3 regions of the Arthrobacter sp. HLT1-20 genome follow, and region 1 is predicted to be linked to each of the others. Evidence: riboswitches for the same ligand, from Rfam matches in the RefSeq annotation. Region 1 holds a riboswitch; each other region holds the start of a gene.
What was found. Region 1 has a riboswitch for thiamine pyrophosphate ahead of ACX80Q_RS02375 (ECF transporter S component). Riboswitches for the same ligand answer to the same signal wherever they lie in the genome.

Region 1 (4,382 bases):
AAGTGCCTTCGATGCCACCATCAGCACCGCCTTCGAGGCGGCCACGGAGCCTGTTGCCGGGTCACATCTGACGCACGTTTTGGATGCACCTGCCGCCATGCAATCCGTGGCGGTGGTGGGGCGCATCGCCGGTGATTTGCAGGTCAAGTCCGACGACGAATGGGTCACCGTGGGTGCCTTGAACCCGGCGGTCAGCTTCCAGGAAGCCCAACTGACGCAGGTAAACATCTCCGGCGTTCGGGTCCTGTTCAAGTCCGGGGCCGCCCGGGCCGCAGCTGCCGGGCCCGTTGTTTACGAGTTGGGATTGCGGCCCACGGGCGCCGTTGGCAGTGGACCCTACGTTGGCGATGTTGTACCGACGCCCACTGCGACGGCAACGCCCTCGGCAACGCCGTCGGCCACACCGACAGCGACGGCCACGCCCACGGCGACGCCGAGCGCCTCGCCGTCCACGTCGCCCAGTGCGTCGGCAACCCCGAGTGTGACGCCGAGCGCGTCGGTGCCGGCTGGTGGGATCGTGTTGAGTGCTGGCAGTGTCGTTGCCGGTGGCAAGCTCACCATCACTGGCGATGGCTTCAAGCCGGAAACGAGTGCTAGCTTCACCCTGCATTCCACCCCGATTGTCTTGGGTACCGCCACGGTGGATGCTCAGGGTGTTGTGACCTTGAGCGTGACCCTGCCGGCAGGTGTTGCTCCCGGTCAGCACAGCATTGTCATTGATGGTGTGGGAGTTGACGGGCAAGCCCGCCAGCTCAGTGCCGCGCTGACCATCACGGCCGCAACAACCGCCCCGGCAAGCAGCACGGCAACCGCTGCAACCAGCGCCCCGGCTGCGGACGACCTGGCCAACACCGGCGCCAACACCGCCCTGTTCGGTGGACTGGCAGTGTTGTTGTTGCTGGCAGGTGGCGCCGTGTTCGCGGTCAACCGTCGCAGGACAGCAAACCACTAACAGCGGGCAGCAAGTAGCAGTCAGCTTGCCCGTCGGGCGGGTACCGGAAATCCATCCGGTGCCCGCCCGCCGTCGTTAATCCACGCAGCGAAACCCAACCGGCTACCTCGGCGCAAGAACCTGCGAACCAGGCGCATTACGGCATGTCACACGGGGACATTAGTGCTGGGCATGGGGCGGGGGTAAACTGAAGCCGCAATTCAAACACGACAGGGGAGCGTCTACCCGCCTTGGGTACCGGCGCTGAGAGTGCGGTTCGCCGCAGACCCTCGAACCTGCTCCGGCTAGTACCGGCGAAGGGAGTCGAGTTCTCTTCGGCTGCGCGGAAAGTCCGCCGGCCGCCCCTCCTGCGAAGGAGGAAACATGAGCAAGTCAATCGCGAGCGAAAACGCCGCACCAAGCAACCCCAACAACCCGGCAGCACGCAAATCCACGTGGCGCGTGGTGGACATTGTTGTGGTGTCCGTTCTGGGTGTCGCCATCGGCGTCATCTTCTGGCTCTGGTCCGCCGGCTACGGCCTGATCAGCGCCTTCACCGTCGCCTTTCCGCCCATTGGTGCACTCTACGGCGGTGGCTGGTTGATCGCCGGCGTCCTGGGTGGCCTGGTCATCCGCAAACCCGGCGCGGCGCTCTACTGTGAACTCATTGCCGCAAGTGTGGAGGGCCTGTTGGGCACCCACTTTGGCTTCACCGTGCTGCTCTCCGGGCTGGTTCAGGGCCTCGGCGCCGAGCTGGGCTTCGCGCTGTTCCGCTACCGCAAGTTCAGCCTGATTGTGGCACTGCTGGCCGGAGCGTTGGCAGGCCTGGCCATGGGCATCAACGACTCCCTAGTCTGGAATGTGGCCTGGGCCATGGAATGGAAGCTCGTCTATGTGGTCCTGGCGATGATTTCCGGCGCCATCATTGCCGGATTGGTCTCCTGGCTGGCCGTGCGCGGACTGGCACGCACGGGAGCCTTGGCCAACCTGCCCTCCCGTGGCGCCGCAAGCGAACGAGCGGTCTAGGCATGGCTGCCGCGGCGAACCGGGGGGCAACCCCGGCGCGGATCAGTGCCAAAGGTTGGGGCTGGCAGCATGCGGGCCGGAGCAACAAGGCTGTGCATGACCTGGACCTGGAGATTTCTCCGGGAGAGCGGGTCCTCTTGCTGGGTCCCTCGGGTGCTGGCAAGTCAACGCTTCTGCACGCCCTGGCCGGGGTGCTGGGGGATGAGGAGGGCGCCAACGAGGTTGGTGAGCTTCTCATTGACGGCCGCCCGGCTACTGAATCACGCGGCCGGGCAGGGCTCATGCAGCAGGACCCGGACGCCCAAGTGGTGCTCTCCCGGATTGGTGACGACGTTGCCTTTGGTGCCGAAAACATGGCTGTCCCGCGGGATGAGATCTGGCGCCGCGTGTCGGCGTCTCTGGAGTCTGTGGGGCTGAAGCTGCCGCTGGACCACGCCAGTTCGTCCTTGTCCGGCGGGCAGAAACAGCGGTTGGGCCTGGCCGGCATGCTTGCCATGCAACCGGGCCTGTTGCTGCTGGATGAGCCCACAGCCAACCTGGACCCGGCCGGCGTGGTGGAGGTGCGCGACGCAGTGCGCCGGAGCCTGGACGAATCCGGCGCCACCCTAGTGGTGGTGGAGCACAGGGTTTCCGTGTGGCTGGAGGTTGTGGACAGGATTGTGGTCCTGGCCCCTGCCGCCCTGGGTGAGCCTGGCGGGGTGTTGTTTGACGGCCCGCCCGCCGCGGTGTTGGCGCAAAGCCGGGACCTGCTGACGGCTGCCGGGATCTGGGTGCCGGGCTACGTCCCGGCGGTCCGGCCCAGGCTGGCGTCATCCATGCACGACGCCGGGCGCACGCTGTTGCTTCAGGCGGACAGCCTGGCCGTCTCCCGCACCAAGGGACGGCGCCGGCACCCGGCGATTCCAGCAGCCGTGGTTCCGTCCGTGCGTGTCAGTGCAGGGCAGGCACTGAGCGTGACGGGCCCCAATGGGGCGGGAAAGTCAACGCTGGCGCTGACTCTGGCGGGCCTACTGGCTCCCGTGGGCGGGCAACTGCAGGCAACGGAGTCGCTGGCCCGCGGAGCCGGAACCGCTCCGCTGAAGTGGCGCGGTCGCCAGCTCATCAGCCGCATCGGCACAGTGTTTCAGGAACCCGAACACCAATTTGTGGCTGGCACTGTCCGCGAGGAGCTGTTGTTTGCGCCAAAACTGCTGGGGCGAGGTGGGGATTTAGTGGATGGGTTGTTGACGCGGTTGCGGCTGGAGCATTTGGCCAGCGCCAACCCGTTCACGCTCTCCGGAGGTGAAAAGCGGCGTCTTTCCGTGGCCACAGTTCTGGCGGCCAGTCCGCAGGTGTTGGTTCTGGATGAGCCAACGTTTGGCCAGGATGCCAACACCTGGGCCGAACTGGCATCCCTGTTGACCGAGCTGTTGGATGCGGGGACAGCCGTGGTGTCCGTGACGCACGATTCAGCCTTCAGCGCCGTGCTGGGTGGGGATCAGCTGGTGCTGGGCAGCCTGCCCGCACTCGATGGGGCGGTGCGGCGATGAGCGTTGACATCATCGCCACTCCGCGTTCCACGGCGTGGCTGGCACGTGCAAACCCGCTGGCGAAGCTGGGTGCAGGCATGGCGATCACGCTTGTTTTGCTGGTCAGTGTTGACTGGGTCTCGGCAACCGTGGCCCTCGTCCTTGAATGCGCGCTCCTGCCGATGGCTGGTTTGAGCGCCCGCATGCTGCTGCTGCGCGGCTGGCCCATCCTGGTGGCAGCAGTGGTGGGCGGTTATGGGACGGCCCTGCTGGCCCCCAAAACCGGGGAGCTGTTGCTGGCGGTGGGGCCCGTGACCTTTACCAGCGGTTCGCTGGAAGCCGGTGTGGCCATTGCCCTGCGCGGCTTGGCCATTGCCCTGCCCGGCATTATTGTGCTGGCCTCCACCGACCCCACGGATCTGGCTGACGCCTTGGCGCAGAAACTGCGGCTGCCGCATCGTTTTGTGCTTGGAGCACTGGCCGCCATACGGCTGGTGGGGTTGTTGGTGGCCGAATGGCAGACCCTGGGGATGGCGCGCCGTGCCCGCGGCGTGGGTGCAGAGCCCGGGCTGTTCCGTGGCGTCAAGGCACAGCTTGGCCAGGCCATGGCGCTGCTGGTTCAGGCGGTGCGCCGAGCATCGCGACTGGCCGTCACCATGGAGGCCAAGGGGTTCGGGGCGGGTCCGCGCACCTGGGCCCGCGAATCAACGTTCGCCCGGCATGACCTCGCGGTCGTGGCCACCGGGTTGGTGGTGGCCGCAGTGTCGGTGGCTGCCGCCGTCGTGCTGGGAACCTGGAATCCGGTGTTTGGCTAGCGTGGCCAGCCACCAGGCCCGCCCTTGATGCCCGACGGCGTGAGGGGCGGGTCTTGTGCTTGCCGGGAATCAGCCGGACACAAACGGCGGCAGTGCAAGGGC
Region 2 (4,382 bases), on a different contig from region 1:
ACTTCTCAGCCGTAACCTTCACATTAGCCAGGTCCTTCGCGGCTGTGGTGAGCTTGTCACCATCAACCAAGAGCAAAGCGGGCAGCTCAAGCGTGCTGCCAACTCCACCGGGGACGCGGTTCATGGTCACGTGGTCTCCGACGGAAACCTTTTCTTGACGGCCGCCTGCGCGGACAATCGCGTACACCACTGGGGAACTCACTTCTCTCGACGTTTATTACAAAGTTTTTGTGCCGGTAGGAATCATGATTGACATCTACCAACCGTATGCGCCCGCTGTTCAGAATAGAACGGGCACGGGGTGCATACTACGTGCCTCAACGCCGTGGACCTCAATGGAGTTCTGCCATGGAGTGGTTGCCCTAGGTGTTGGCGTAAGCACCGAAGATCAAGAATACGCTAACTCTGTCTCCGGGCGCAAATGACACTGATTACCCGCATTTCTGGTGGACGAAAGAACAAAGCTAAATTTGTTCGCCTGCCATAGAGGAGCGGGAAACCGTACTCACCAACTTTAGCGTGGATGTGGCGAGATTTTGCCATTTTGCCCCAAGACTCGCCGCGATTGTGCCCCAGAGCTGGTGGTGTTAATCACCCAAGGCCCCCATTGGCGCGGATTTGCGGGCTGAACTGTCCACGGTGCTACCTAGGATGCTGTGTGGGGCGGCAAAAAAGTCCACCTCATACTGGGCCGAGTGGGCAAAAGCGGCCCGCATGCCTTCGCGTTCCTGCGCCGAGCCGCGCCGCGCAGCTGCGTCCATGATGGCTAAGGCAGTTTCCGTGGCCTCGGCAAAGGCTTCGTCGGCATAGGTCTCCAACCAGCTCCCGTAGGGGTGCTTGCCCGGGAAGGACACGTAGTCCTGGTGCAGTACCCGGCCAACTTCTGCGTACAGCCAGTAGCAGGGCAGCACGGCTGCCACCACTTCGCCGTAGCTGCCCGAGAAGGCCACCCCTTGAAGATGGTCAACATAGTGCTTGGTGACGGGGCCCTGACGCAGCTCCGTGGGGTACTGGCTGAGCCAGTCGCGGTGCAAGGCCAGTTCAACGTCCAGGCAGTTCTGCGCTCCGCCAGCCCAGAACTTTTGTTCCGCCTCGGTGGGCGCCAGGGCGCTGGCCCGGGCAAGGACACGCGAATAGGTGCTCAGGTACAGCGCGTCCTGGGCAAGGTAGTAGGCAAAGTGGTCATGGTGCAAGGTGCCGGCGGCGAGCTCCTTGATGAAGTCGAGGCCAAAAATGGCTTCTCGCTGCTCCTGGCATTCGTGCCAGAGCTGCCGACTGAACGCATCCAGGCTCGGCGCCGCACTGTCCCACAAGGCATGGAAGTGGTTAATGGGGCCCGCCCCGGCACCCACCGCCAACTCGTTGGCGGTTTCCAGGGCGCCACTTAGCCAGGCTTTGGCGTGGCGCACACTGGCTGCCCAGTCCCCCGTCCGCGCCTGTAGGGTGGCCACGGCGGCAGAAAGCGAACAGCCTGTGCCGTGAGTGTTGGTGGTATCCACTCGCGGTGCCGTGAACACTTCAACGGTGCCGTCACCTTGCACGAGTGCGTCCAGGCACTCCTCCCCCGGCAGGTGCCCGCCCTTGACTAGAACGGCCACACTGTAGGCAGCCGCCAGTTGGCGGCCCTGTGCCAGGGCTTCGTTGAAGTTCTTGGCCTCCGGCTGCCCCAACAAAACCGCCAATTCAACAATGTTGGGCGTGACCAGGTGGGTACTTTCCAGCAAGTCCAACAGGGCCTGGCGGGCCGCCGGGGCCATGAGAGCATCGCCACTGGTGGCCACCATGACCGGATCCAGAACCACCACGGCTGGCCGCGTCCTGGCCAGCCAGGCGCCCACGGCCGCCATGACCTCGGCAGTGCCGAGCATCCCGATCTTCACGGCATCAATCACAATGTCGGCAGAAATGGCGTCCAGCTGTTCTACCAGGAAAGCAACCGGCGGCACATGGACGCTGCCCACACCGCGCGTGTTCTGGGCCGTCAAGGCTGTCAGTGCCGCCATGGCGTAGCCGCCGTGGGCGCTGATGGCCTTGATGTCCGCCTGGATGCCGGCACCCCCTGAGGGGTCTGAGCCGGCAATGCTGAGCACGCGCGGGTGCCTGACGCCCAGTGGTTGCCGGGAGCCGGGCCTGGCGTCCGGGGTGGGTGAAGCCAAAAATGGCGGGGCAGAAAGCAAGGTTTCCATGGACATCCCTTCGCCGGTGCTAGCCGGGCAGGTTCAACGGGTCTTTTCTCAGCCGGACCTCTTGTCCAGGCACCCCGTGTCGCTCCCCACCCTAAACCCCGCCTTGCCGCTTAAACGAAACTGACCCGCAATAAACGGCGAAAAACAGGCTCAAGGAGCGATTTTTCGGCGTTTTCTGCGGGTCAGTTGATGAGGGTTACAGCTCCGAGGCGGGAACTCCAACACCTAAGATGATCGGCTCGGAATTCCTGGCCGGCTTGGCAGCAACCGGAAGGTCCACGGCAGCACTGCTGTGCTGCACCGAACCCTGTGCGGGCGCCTGCGACTCACCGGTTTCCACTGCCATGTCCGCCCCACCCTGCGCGCTGCGGGCGCTGCGGTTGCGGCGTCCACGGCGTGAGCGTGAGCGGTTGTTGCCGCCTGCCTCGGCGGTGTCCGGCGCCGACTGCTCCTGTCCCGGGCTGGCCAGCTGGTCCAGCGCCTGAGTCAGCCCGGCCAAGGCCGCAGCCTGGTCGGCATTGCTGGTCTCGGCGAATCCGGAGCTTTCGCTGCGGTGGCCGCGGGGCAGCTCAATGGCTTCCCCGCCCAGGGTGAGTGTTGCGGCGTCGGACGCATCATTGTCTTGCTGCACCCGCTGCTCAGCAACGGGAGCTGCGGGAGCATCGTGCTCATGGTGCGACGCTGCAGCGGCTGCGGCAATGTTCGCCAAGGCAGCGCGGGCCTCATGGGCCTTTTGGGCCTTCTGGGCGTCGGTGGGTTCCTCGTGGTGGGCCTCCACCGGGGCGTGCTCAGCCTGCTCCGACTCGGGCTTGGAACGGTTGCGGTTGCGCTTGCGTTCGCTGCGCGTGGACCTGTTGGCCGTGCGGTCGCCGTCGCGCTGGTCCGCCGCCACCTTGGCCGCATGGGCCTGCGGGGACTCCACAGCAACTGTGTGCACGCGGCGGTGCTCAACCGGGATCTCATGCGTGACCATGCCGCGGCCCAGGCAGGTGCCGCACTGCTCGCCGAAGACCTCCAGCAGGCCCGTGCCCATGCGCTTGCGCGTCATCTGCACCAGGCCCAGGCTGGTCACTTCAGCAACCTGATGCTTGGTCCTGTCACGGCCCAGGCACTCAACCAGGCGGCGTAGCACCAAGTCCCGGTTGGATTCGAGCACCATGTCGATAAAGTCAATGACAATGATGCCGCCGATGTCGCGCAGGCGCAGCTGGCGCACCACTTCTTCGGCAGCTTCCAGGTTATTCTTGGTGACCGTTTCTTCCAGGTTGCCGCCGGAGCCGGTGAACTTGCCCGTGTTGACGTCAACCACAGTCATGGCTTCGGTGCGGTCAATGACCAGCGAACCGCCCGACGGCAGGAAGACCTTGCGTTCCAGTGCCTTGGAGATTTGCTCGTCGATCCTGTGCGCGGCAAAGATGTCCTCGCTCTTGCTCCACTTTTCCAGGCGGTCCAGCAGATCCGGGGCAACATAGGTCACATAGGCCTCAATGGTGTCCCAGGCGTCCTCGCCGGAAACAACCAGCTTGGAGAAGTCCTCGTTGAAGACGTCGCGGACCACCTTGATGGTCAAATCGGGCTCGCCGTAGAGCATCTCAGGGGCCAGCGTCTTGTGGGAGGATGCGCGGTCGTTGATGCCTTCCCACTGGGCGCGGAGCCTGTTGATGTCATTGGTGAGCTCCTCCTCGGAGGCACCTTCGGCAGCCGTGCGCACAATGACGCCAGCATTTTCGGGCAGGTGGTCCTTCAGGACGCGCTTGAGGCGGTTGCGTTCGACGTCGGGCAGCTTGCGGGAGATGCCTGTCATGGAACCACCCGGCACAAACACCAGGTAGCGCCCGGGCAGGGAAATCTGGCTCGTCAGGCGGGCGCCCTTGTGGCCCACGGGGTCCTTGGACACCTGCACCAGGACGGAATCGCCGGACTTCAGTGCGTTCTCAATGCGGCGCGGCTGGCCGTTGAGGTTGGCGGCGTCCCAATCAACTTCACCCGCGTACAGCACGGCGTTTCGGCCGCGTCCAATGTCAACGAAGGCAGCTTCCATGCTGGGCAGCACGTTCTGGACCTTGCCCAGGTACACGTTGCCAATGAGGGAATCCTGCTGCGTCTTGGAAACAAAGTGCTCGGCCAAGATGCCGTCCTCCAGGACACCGATCTGGATCCTGTCGTCCGACTGGCGAACAACCATGACCCGGTCCA
Region 3 (4,382 bases), on a different contig from region 1:
CTCCTGGCCGGCAGCGCCGTCGAGCATTGACATCAGCAACCGCGAAAGCCTGCAAGGCACTCCGGGTGCCCAGTTTCTGGGATGCCTGCCGGCCGGGGCGTCGCGACTGGACCCCTCAACGTTCCGGCAGTTGGCTCACAACTGGCTGACACTACCCACGTGGGAATGATCGTGGCACAAGGGCCAGCCTAGTCGTTAGGGGACTCTGGCCTTGGCCGTCCCGGCCACAAGCACGGTGAGGCCGGGACGGCGGGTGCGTTCCAGTTCCAAACCAGCCTCCGCCAGCCCCCGGATGGTTCGTTGCGAGAGTGGCGGCAGCTGGGGCAGGACCGTTTTCGGAGATCGGGCCACTGCAACAAGAAGGGAAATTCTGTGCCCGCCACCGTGGACTTCCACGCGGGCGTAGTCGCTGTCGCATCTCCAGAGCAATCGATCCAGATCGCGGTACGGGATGGCCACCGTCTCCGGGCCCGTCGTGACTGTGATCCGATCATTGCCAAAACTGACGGCGCAGGGAACGGTCTTGCGGCCCACGATTCCCTAGAACAGATAGTAGCCCGGAAGCCCGATCAATAGGCCGAACACAATGATGATGAACCTGGCGCTGCCAAGGCGAAGGAGGAACGTGTCAAAGGAGATCAGCAGCATCAATGCCACTGCGCCACCGAGAAGGACCACTCCTACGATGATCATGGTCAAAGTTCGCATCGGCAGGGGGATCGCCGAAAAATATACCCGCGTTCCCGGGCTTGTATCCGCCCACGACGGAGCAACCCTGACAGGTTTCGCCTTCTTCGACGGTTTGCATGCACTAAACGTGATTCGGCTCAGAAGGCCAAGCCACATCCACGCCACGGCCGGGATGGCCCCCATTTGCACCAGAAAAAGTAAGCTGCGGGGCCGTTCAGGAAGTTACTTCAAAATGCTGCTGCCGCCAAACACCATCCAGTGCAGCAGCACCCCCGAAACGGCGGCACCTACAACGTGGAGAAGCACACCCAGCCAGGCGCGTTTCACGCCGAGGGTGAAATTGACGAACGCAAAACCACACAACCACCCTCCCAGCAAAGTCAGCAGGAACGGCAACAGGTCCATACCGTTGCCGGCCAACTACCAAGGCAACGCCAGTGCTACACACCCGAGGGCCCAAAACAGCGGGTATCGATAAAACCTTCGCGAAAGCGGGGCATTCGCTGGCGGATCAGTTTCAGTCAATACCTTGGACATTCTTCGAAGCACTCACTTTCGATGTGGATATGACCGATCATAATCCGTGTAGGTATATCCAACACCGACGATGGCCGGGACCGATATGTCACCGGTCCCGGCCATCGTCGTGGCTCTACGGCGCTGAAGGCAGCGAAAGCTCCGGCAGGTACACCTTGCCGCCCGTGGCTAGAAACTGTTGGCTCTTCTCACGCATGCCGGCGTACATATCGGCTATCGCTGCCTGGGACTCGGCGGAGCCGTACTCGTCCCTAATGTCCTGACTGATGCGCATGGAACAGAACTTAGGTCCGCACATGGAACAAAAATGTGCAGTCTTGGCCGGTTCGGCCGGCAGCGTCTCGTCGTGGAAGGACTCTGCAGTGACCGGATCAAGGGACAGGGCGAACTGGTCGCGCCAACGGAACTCGAAACGAGCCTTGGACAGGGCGTCATCGCGTTCCCGGGCGCCGGGATGGCCCTTGGCGAGGTCAGCCGCGTGCGCAGCGATCTTGTAGGTGATCACGCCGGTCTTCACATCGTCCTTGTTGGGCAGGCCCAGGTGCTCCTTGGGCGTCACGTAACACAGCATGGCCGTACCGTAGCGGGCAATCTCAGTTGCCCCGATGGCCGAGGTGATGTGGTCGTATCCGGGGGCGATGTCTGTCACCAGCGGCCCCAGTGTGTAGAAGGGCGCACCCTTGCACAGCTCCTGCTGGCGCTCAACGTTTTCCCGGACCAGGTGGAACGGGATGTGTCCGGGGCCTTCCACCATCACCTGAACGTCAAACTCCCACGCCCGCTGCGTCAATTCGGCCAAGGTGTCCAGCTCAGCAAATTGGGCGGCGTCATTGGCGTCGGCGATGGAGCCCGGACGCAGGCCGTCGCCCAATGAGAATGCCACGTCGTATTGTGCAAAGATCTGGCACAGCTCGTCAAAGTGCGTGTACAGGAAATTCTCCTGGTGGTGGGCAAGGCACCAGCCAGCCATGATGGCACCACCGCGGGAGACAATTCCGGTCACCCTGTTGGCGCTCAGCGGGACGTAACGCAACAGGACTCCTGCGTGAATGGTCATGTAGTCAACGCCCTGCTCACACTGTTCAATCACCGTGTCCCGGAAGATCTCCCACGTCAACGCATTGGCTTCGCCATTGACCTTTTCCAGCGCCTGGTAAATCGGCACTGTGCCAATCGGGACAGGTGCGTTACGGATGAGCCATTCCCTGGTGGTGTGGATGTCATCGCCAGTGGACAGGTCCATGACGGTGTCCGCACCCCACTGGGTTGCCCACTGCAGTTTGTCCACCTCCTCGGCGATGGAGCTGGTGATGGCCGAGTTGCCAATGTTGGCGTTGATCTTCACCAGGAACGCCCGGCCAATGATCATGGGCTCTGATTCCGGGTGGTTGATGTTGTTGGGGATGATGGCCCGGCCGGCCGCCACCTCGCTGCGCACCAGTTCCACGTCGCAGTTCTCCCGGATCGCGACAAATTGCATCTCGGAGGTGGTGATGCCGCGACGGGCATAGTGCATTTGTGTGGCGGACCGGCCGGCCAGGGCACGGCGCGGCTCAGGTACCAAACCCTTCCATTCGGCGGATGCGGCGCCCCTGCGCACGGCGGACTTGCCGTCATCGAGCAGGTTCCGTGTGCGTCCACGGTAGATTTCCGTGTCGTTGCGGGCACTGATCCACTCACGTCTAAACGGCTGCAGTCCCATCACCGGATCGCTGCCCGGCCCTGCGGTGCGGTACACCCGAAACGGTGCGTTAGCCTGGCCGTTGGGCGATGGCTCCAACGCGATTTCGGTCACTGGTACGCGAATTCCCGATTCCGTGTCCACGTCAAAAGCCAGTGAATGCGATTTCAGGGAATGCGTTTCAGCCTGCTCCAAACCCTTGATGGCAGGGGTGATTGTTGTTGCTTTGGGGTTCACAGATTGCTCACTTCCTTCGCCGGCATTACCCGGACAGGTTCAACGGTCGCAGGCTGCTTCAGCCTGATCTCAGCCCCTGCAAGGGCTCCCGTGTGGTCGGAAGAAACGCTACCACGCACCGCGGCCCACCATTTGCCACGTGAGCTCAACCGGTTCCACACAACACAACCTGGAAAGCGCTAGCATGAGGGCATGACTTTGGCAGCCAAACCGGCACTTCCGTCACTATGAGCGCCGCTGATCAGCCGCCGCTGGCGTTTCCCCCTGACTCGCCCGATATCAGGCTGTTGGTAGACCTCACCAGTCACGCCAGTGACCTCTCGGAGGCGTCTCACACTCTTCGTCTTGCGCTGGAAGCCGGTGAGGGGGAACCCCTCTGGTTCCCCCTCACAATGCAGGCGGTCACTGCATACGTCCGCCCCTTCGTCCTCTCGAATGTGCGTAAACGGCTGGATCAGATGCCCCAGTTCACCGGTATCCCAGCTGAGTTGCAGTCACTTCATGACACCATCCGAAAGTACCGCAACACCACGGTCGCCCATTCCCAATCCGACCTCACCATGCCCGTCGCGGTTGCACTTCTCAACGAACACGGTACCGTCCGCGACGTCCAGGGATGGACGCTCCAGCAGCCGATGCCTGGTTCCGTGGCCAATGACTTTGAACTCCTCATTGACGCCGTCCAGACGATCATCGAGGATGCAACAAGGCCCGTCGCGGACAGGCTTCGGGAGCGCTTTCGTGGCGAGTCCGCCGAAACGATCGCAGCATGGCCGAAACTCGAGTTCATCGCCGCCAGGGACAATGAATTCTCCGGTACCCGGCAACGCCCTAGGGCGCCGCGGTTCACAACTTATTGGCGGATCGACAGTGAAATTGTGCCCAGGGACGCGTTTCCAAACTCCCAGGGCAACGACCCGCTGCACAGATGATGTGCACCATCGGGAGGGCCATTGTCGTCTGGACCGGTCTTACGCTTCCTCATAGCGGTCATAGGCGTGTCAGTCACGCGCAATGAACTTCTCGGGTGCGAGCGAACACGCGTGCACGGCCCGGTACTCCTGAAGGTGTCGCCGGGGCAATCTAGGGGTTAGGGCGCAAATATTGGTAGATGGCTTGGCGGCTGACCACGAATTCTCGGGCAAGGGCGAATTTTGCCTCTCCGGCAGCGGCTCGTTGAATTGGTGCGCCTGTCTGCTCGGCGTTCAACATCTTGCCTCTGCCGTTCTAGGTGCCG

Region 2: linked by a shared signal. The riboswitch ahead of thiD (bifunctional hydroxymethylpyrimidine kinase/phosphomethylpyrimidine kinase) and the one ahead of ACX80Q_RS02375 (ECF transporter S component) in region 1 are both predicted to bind thiamine pyrophosphate.
Region 3: linked by a shared signal. The riboswitch ahead of thiC (phosphomethylpyrimidine synthase ThiC) and the one ahead of ACX80Q_RS02375 (ECF transporter S component) in region 1 are both predicted to bind thiamine pyrophosphate.

The regions. Positions count from the first base shown of each region.
Region 1 is NZ_JBTNDR010000002.1:237,406-241,787, reverse strand. It holds gene ACX80Q_RS02380 (beta-N-acetylglucosaminidase domain-containing protein) at 1-952, shown strand, start outside; TPP riboswitch at 1,154-1,271, shown strand; gene ACX80Q_RS02375 (ECF transporter S component) at 1,316-1,957, shown strand; gene ACX80Q_RS02370 (ABC transporter ATP-binding protein) at 1,960-3,486, shown strand; gene ACX80Q_RS02365 (energy-coupling factor transporter transmembrane component T family protein) at 3,483-4,280, shown strand.
Region 2 is NZ_JBTNDR010000006.1:9,225-13,606, reverse strand. It holds gene rplU (50S ribosomal protein L21) at 1-190, opposite strand, end outside; gene thiD (bifunctional hydroxymethylpyrimidine kinase/phosphomethylpyrimidine kinase) at 588-2,192, opposite strand; TPP riboswitch at 2,175-2,273, opposite strand; gene ACX80Q_RS05075 (Rne/Rng family ribonuclease) at 2,383-4,382, opposite strand, start outside.
Region 3 is NZ_JBTNDR010000003.1:106,236-110,617, reverse strand. It holds gene bioD (dethiobiotin synthase) at 1-169, shown strand, start outside; gene ACX80Q_RS03055 (hypothetical protein) at 196-534, opposite strand; gene ACX80Q_RS03050 (hypothetical protein) at 541-693, opposite strand; gene ACX80Q_RS03045 (hypothetical protein) at 913-1,110, opposite strand; gene thiC (phosphomethylpyrimidine synthase ThiC) at 1,343-3,145, opposite strand; TPP riboswitch at 3,140-3,247, opposite strand; gene ACX80Q_RS03035 (hypothetical protein) at 3,373-4,077, shown strand; gene ACX80Q_RS03030 (recombinase family protein) at 4,373-4,382, opposite strand, start outside.